Linked DNA regions of Crateriforma spongiae. The main gene of each other region encodes a partner of the protein of the gene in region 2 in a complex. Links are inferred from orthologs where the notes say so. Each region holds a gene or a part of one and is shown on either strand. Other genes may lie near its edges.

Evidence for each region.
Region 1: the proteins of HFP54_RS15915 (region 2) and mnmG are in contact, whole or in part, in a solved structure (PDB 9HIP), measured with the Escherichia coli proteins. The link is inferred for Crateriforma spongiae from one-to-one orthologs.

Annotation. Positions count from the first base shown.
Region 1 is NZ_JAAXMS010000002.1:128,346-131,590, reverse strand. What follows is about bases 329-3,245. They hold mnmG (tRNA uridine-5-carboxymethylaminomethyl(34) synthesis enzyme MnmG), read right to left. Parts: upstream 2,753-3,245; coding sequence 905-2,752; downstream 329-904. Other genes in these bases: HFP54_RS04690 (hypothetical protein), read left to right, coding at 3,074-3,245; HFP54_RS04700 (hypothetical protein), read left to right, coding at 621-908; feoB (ferrous iron transport protein B), read left to right, coding at 329-636. Outside these bases: more of feoB, read left to right, coding at 1-328. UniProt on the Escherichia coli protein: NAD-binding protein involved in the addition of a carboxymethylaminomethyl (cmnm) group at the wobble position (U34) of certain tRNAs, forming tRNA-cmnm(5)s(2)U34.
Region 2 is NZ_JAAXMS010000005.1:532,065-535,298, reverse strand. The notes cover bases 328-3,233. They hold HFP54_RS15915 (tRNA modification GTPase), read left to right. Parts: upstream 328-1,042; coding sequence 1,043-2,425; downstream 2,426-3,233. Other genes in these bases: HFP54_RS15910 (MBL fold metallo-hydrolase), read left to right, coding at 2,580-3,233; HFP54_RS26215 (protein-disulfide reductase DsbD family protein), read left to right, coding at 328-954. In the rest of the region: more of HFP54_RS26215, read left to right, coding at 1-327; more of HFP54_RS15910, read left to right, coding at 3,234-3,234. UniProt on the Escherichia coli protein: Exhibits a very high intrinsic GTPase hydrolysis rate. Involved in the addition of a carboxymethylaminomethyl (cmnm) group at the wobble position (U34) of certain tRNAs, forming tRNA-cmnm(5)s(2)U34.

The DNA.
Region 1 (3,245 bases), on a different replicon or contig from region 2:
TTGGTCCGCGCCGGGACGCTGATCTTGGCTGCATCGATCCTGATCTGGTTCGCCGCTTATTGGCCGGGGGATCACACGCGGCAGTATGAATTGCAGGCCGAATTGGCTCAGATCAAGCAACAGCTTGATGCATCGGAGTCGTCACCCGCCGGACCATTGATGCAACGTCGCGATGAAGTGTCGGAAGAATTGAAAGTGATCTCGTCTGATCTATTGGAATCCAGCTTGCTGGGCCGAGTCGGTCATGCCATCGAGCCCGCCGTTCGACCTTTGGGCTGGGATTGGAAAATCGGCGTCGGCGCGTTGGCAAGTTTTCCGGCCCGTGAAGTCATCATCAGCACCCTGGGCACCATTTATTCACTTGGCGGGGACGTCGATGAAGAAGACGAAGGCCTGATCGGTGCGATCCGTGCCGCGACCTGGCCCGACGGATCACCGGTCTACACCGTACCCACGGTGCTTTCGGTGATGGTGTTCTTTGCCCTGTGTGCGCAGTGTGTCAGCACGCTGTTGGTGATTCGTCGCGAAACAAATTCGTGGCGTTGGCCGGTGTTTAGCTTTACGTACATGACCGTCTTGGCATACATCGGAGCGATGTTGACCTATCAAGTCGGTTCTTTATGGTCGGCGGGATGATGGGCGATGCATCTTGGCCCCAAACGATCGCGGCGTTGGTGATCGTGTTCACGGCTTTGGCGTTTGTGGTTCGACGCGTGATGCGAAACTTGCATGCCGCATCCAGCGGTTCAGGAATCCAGGGCTGTTACAACTGCGCGAAATCTAAACCGTCTTCGTCGGGACCGAAGCAAGTCCCGTTGGTTTCATTGGGGACGCCGTCTCGTCGTGACGCACCGGAAAACGATGCGTCGGAACATTCCGCCCAGGGCGGCGATCCCAAGCAGGTCTAAGACCGGTTTTCCAAATGTGCCAACACCAACGCCAAGTCGGCGGGGGTGATGCCGCTGATTCGTTTGGCTTGGTCCAGACTGACCGGACGAACGCGGTTCAGTTTTTCTTTGGCTTCGATTCGCAATGCGTCGATCGACAAGTAGTCGAAGGAAGCAGGGATTTTCTTGTCCGCATGACGGCGTTGTTTTTCAACGTCCGCTTTTTGGCGGGTGATGTAGCCTGCGTATTTGATGTCGTACAGACATTGTTGGGCGGCTTCATCGTCGATCGCGGAAAGCTCCGGTGCAACGCCGCGCATCACATCCCAGTCGACTTCGCTGCGACGCAGGTAGACGTCACCTGGTGTCCCGTCCACGCGGATCTTTTTCAGCAAGTCCATCGCGTGTTCGATTTGTTTCTTCTTGTCATCAAACCGCTGTCGACGTGGTGAATCGATCAAACCAAGTTCGTCGGCGATGGGTGTCAGACGCCGATCCGCGTTATCCTGGCGCAGCAACAGCCGAAATTCCGCACGGCTTGTAAACATGCGATACGGTTCGTCGGTGCCGGCGGTTACCAGGTCGTCGACCAAAACACCGATGTACGCTTGATCGCGACTGGGGACCCAGGTCGACTGGCCGGCGACCAACCGTGCGGCGTTTAGCCCTGCGATTAAACCTTGTCCGGCGGCCTCTTCATAACCTGTCGTACCGTTGATCTGGCCGGCAAAGAACAGCCCCGCGACGGTCTTGGTTTCCAGGTGTGGCCACAATTGTGTTGGTGGACAGAAGTCGTATTCCACCGCATAGCCGTACCGCATGATCTGGGCCTTTTCACAGCCCGCGATCAGCGGAAACATCTGGTCTTGGACGTCGCGTGGCAGACTGGTCGAAATTCCGTTGACATAGACTTCGTGCGTCTGTCGCCCCTCGGGTTCTAGGAATAGTTGGTGTTCCGACTTGTCGGCGAATCGGACGATTTTGTCTTCGATCGACGGACAATAACGCGGGCCTCGTGATTCGATTCGACCGCTATACATCGGTGCCCGGTCCAGGTTGTCGCGAATCAGTTGGTGGACGTTTTCGTTGGTGTATGTCAGATGACAGGGCATTTGCTGGACGTCCAGCTTGCCGGACATGAACGAAAAAGGTTTCGGGACCGCATCGCCGGGTTGAACATCCAGGGCGGCGAAGTCGATGGTTTTGGCATTCAAACGGGGAGGGGTTCCGGTTTTGAAACGATCAATTTCAAAACCCAGTCGACCGAGCGCACCGCTGATGCCTTGCGTGGTACCCTCCCCTGCCCTGCCCCCGGCGGTGGTCGACATGCCGGTGTGCATGATCGCTTGCAGGAACGTGCCCGTCGTCAGCACCACGGTCGGAGCAAGGTATTCGGCATCGCCACGGACTTTGACGCCCACAACACGATGGCGGACGCCACGTTCGATGGCATCGGGATCGGTCTCTTCGGCCGTGATCAGATCGTCCACGGTTTCCTGGCGAAGATCCAATCCGGCTTGGGATTCGATGGCCAGTTTGATGTGTTGTTGATAGCCCCGCTTGTCGGCTTGGGCCCGCGGGCTGTGCATCGCGGGGCCTTTGCGGACGTTCAACAGTCGAAACTGAATGCCCGTGGCGTCGATGGCTTGGCCCATCAGTCCGCCCAGTGCGTCGACTTCGCGGACGATCTGGCCCTTGGCCACACCGCCGATCGCGGGATTGCACGACATCTGGCCGACCGTATCCAGGTTGGTCGTCAGCAAGGCGGTTCGAGCCCCCAGACGTGCCGAGGCCGCCGCGGCTTCGGTTCCCGCATGGCCGGCGCCGATGACAATGACGTCGTAGTGGTAGCGGACGTTGGACATGGGCAAATTCAGTCGAAATCGTCAGAAACGTGGAAAAATTGAGTCGGGGGGGCGCGCGGATTCCGGCTCGTGAACGAATTGGCTCAAGAGCTGCCTGGACGTCACCCGAATTTCGATACTGTGACCGCGCCTTTTCGTGAAGGCCTGAAACCTGTCGTCGCCAGAATCGAATCGAGACCGATGATGATGCCCGGCCGTCCAGAATGGCGCCACGATTCATGGATCGTAGCCGCAAGTGTGCGGTGGGTCAGCCGGCTGCGCCGCCCCCGGTCCCGTGCGTTTGGAATCCGCGATGGGTCACAGTCTTTCGCCAAATTTCGAATGTTCAAGTCCCAATGCAAGATTGACCCGCCCGTGGCAATGGTCCTATCGAATGCGAAACCTGCCGGAAAGCTGGACGCCGCCGTCGTGCTTGGTGACCGGAACGTCGGCCGGTGGCCGGCTGCGCCTCGGATGATCGTCCGTTGTTTTGTAGCGGCGGTCGCATTGGCTG
Region 2 (3,234 bases):
GTCTGGGAAATCCCCGTGCCCGGCATGGCTTCGGGTAAGGTTTCACAGGATTTGCAGCAACGCGAAGGATACGCCGGAGCGTTTTCCAAAGGCATTTTTGCAACGATTCTGGCAACACCCTGCAGCGGCCCGCTGTTGGGAACCATTTTTGGATTGTCGATCTTTCTGTCGGGACCGGAAAAGTTCCTGGTCATGATGACGGTCGGATTGGGAATGGCTGTGCCGTACCTGTTGATCGGATTGAATCCGAAGCTGGTCGCTTGGCTGCCCAAGCCCGGCGGCTGGATGGAAACGTTCAAGGAATTCCTAGCGTTCTTGTTGCTGGGAACCGTTGCGTTTTTCTTTGCCGGCTTTGCCGACGATCTGAAACTGCCGGTGTTCGTCAGCCTGATCGGCGTTTGGTTCGGATGCTGGATCATCGGTCGCGTTCCCAATTGGGAAACCGTACAGAAGCGATTGTTCGCTTGGGCGGGTGGATTGGCCGCGGCCGCAGTGATTGGCATCGGATCGTTCGTAGCATTGGCGCCGGTGGACGACGAAATGGGCTGGGTGCCTTACAGCGAAGCCCGTTTGCAGGCGTTGCATGACGAAGGCCGCACGGTGATGCTGGATTTCACCGCCAGCTGGTGTGTGAACTGCAAGATCAACAGCAAGTTTGCCATCGACACCGAAAAGACGCGTGAGTTGGTTGACGAGCTGGACGCCGTTCCGATGTTGGCCGACTGGAGCGACCGGAACGATCAAATCAAATCCAAGCTGGCGGAACTCCGCAGCAATTCGATCCCGCTATTGGTGGTCTTCCCGGGCTCCGACCCCACCGAACCGATCATCTTGCGCGACTTGGTCAGTCAGACGTCGGTTTTGGATGCCTTGCGAAAAGCGGGTCCGAGCGTGGATTCACAAATCGCCAAGGGATCCGGCGACACGTCACGCCAATTGGTCACGACCCGTTGAAGCGGCGGCCGTCGAACTGGCGACCCGCCATCGCCATGCTTGCGGTTCCGTATTTGTTCTTCGACGTGCCGGTTTCTGGGAGTCGGTGATGTTCAATACCGACGACACGATTGTGGCCATCGCATCACCGCTTTGTCCCGCCCCGCGAGGCATCGTGCGACTTTCCGGCGATGATGTCATGGACGTCCTGGCGGGACTGATGGGTGGCCCCGTGGACTTGACTGCCGGCCGGCGCCAGCGAGCGGCGATTGATTGCGGCGCCCCCATCGGCGAAATTCACGCTGACGTGCTGATCTGGCCCGATGGCCGCAGCTACACCGGGCAACCCTCGGCGGAAATTCACACGATTGGATCGTTGCCCGTGCTGGAATCGATGGTCCAGCGGGCCATCCAGTTCAAGGCTCGGGCGGCGCGTCCGGGCGAATTCACGCTGCGGTCGTTTCTGGCCGGACGTTTGGATCTGACTCAGGCCGAAGCCGTCTTGGGGGTGATCGACGCGGACCAAGACCGGTCATTGGACCAGGCGCTGCAGCAGTTGGCTGGTAATTTTTCGCGGCCACTGTTGCTGTTGCGTGATCAATTGCTGGACCTGTTGGCGGATGTCGAAGCCGGCTTGGACTTTGTCGACGAAGACATTGAATTCATCCAGCCGCACGAACTGCGGCGGCGATTGGATGTCATCGCCGCGACGCTGGAATCGACGTCGGCGACGCTGGAAAGTCGTGGCGAGTCGAATGAAACGCCGAAAATCGTTCTGTGCGGGCAACCCAACGCGGGAAAAAGCTGTTTGATCAACGCGATCAGCGGTCATGATGCGGCCTTGGTCGCCGACGTTCCCGGCACGACGCGTGACACCGTCAGCGTTCATGTGACGGTCGGCGACCGGCAATTGGAATTGATCGATACCGCTGGCTTCGAAGCGGTCGCTGGCCGGACCGCCGCAACGTCAGATTCCCAAAAATCGATTTCCGAAATCGCACAGCGGATGACCGCACAAGCCATTCGCAGGGCCGACGTGGTGCTGCACTGCGTTGACGTCACACGTCCGAGTCAAAGCGATGATCGGCCGATTGATTCGGCCGGTCGACATGTGATTGGCGTTTGGACAAAAGCCGATTTGCAATCGCCCAACGATACGGATACCGATGTTTCCGCCGGCGGCTGTTTGACCAGCAGCGTGACCGGCCAGGGCATCGATGATTTGGTCGATCGAATCTTTTCAGAACTGGATCGAACCGACCGGACCGATTCGGTGTCCGTGTCCGGTACCGCGGCGCGATGTCGTCAATCACTGGCCCAGGCCGCCGGGGCCATCCGAACGGCGATCGGACTGTCGGAGATTGACGAGGGCCAGGAATTGATTGCCACGGAGATCCGTACCGCCGCCGACGCCTTGGGCGAAGTCACCGGGGTCGTGTACACCGACGACATTCTGGACCGGGTTTTCGGCCGATTCTGTATCGGAAAATAGCGACGGCCCGGTGCCAGCGCAGCTTCGGTCCACGTCGACGCATCGTCGAACCGCGTGTTTTCTTTTGTCCAGCCCTCTCCCAGCGCCGGGCATTTTCCACCAAGCTTGTGGATTCCCATCCAGGCAGATTTCCAGGCACACGTCACCCGTTCCCATGGTTGAGAACATTCCCCTGCTTCGCCACGAACACGGCGGACTGACCATCGAAGGTTATTCGCGCGCCGCGGTGCAAACGTGTTGGCGGGTCAACGAGCTGAAGTTGCTGTTCGACGTGGGTGTCCAGCCGTGGGATTTCATGGGCACGTCGACCATGTTCATCAGCCACGCCCACCTGGACCACATTGCCGCGTTGCCCGCCTACGTGTCGCGGCGTCGCATGATGAAGATGGACCCGCCAATCATTTATCTGCCTGATTCGGCCGTCGATCCGGCTTGGAAGATGCTACAGGATTTTCGCACGCTTGACCGCGGCGCGATGCCATGCGAATTGGTCGGTCTGTTGGGCGGCGATGAAACGGAGATCGGACGCGAGTATTTGGTCGAAGCGGTGGAGACGCGACACACGATCGATTCGCTTGGTTTTGTCGTCTACCAACGTCGCCACAAATTGAAACCCGAATACACCGATCTGTCGGGCGAACAAATCCGCGACCTGCGAATGTCGGGCACCGAGGTCACCGCCGAAACGCGTGTGCCCGTGTTCGCGTACACGGGCGACACCAATCCGAAAGGACTGGACCAGAATCCGCAGTTCTACGATGCGCGAATCTTGATCAGCGAAATGACCTTCGTCGCGCCCGAACACCGCA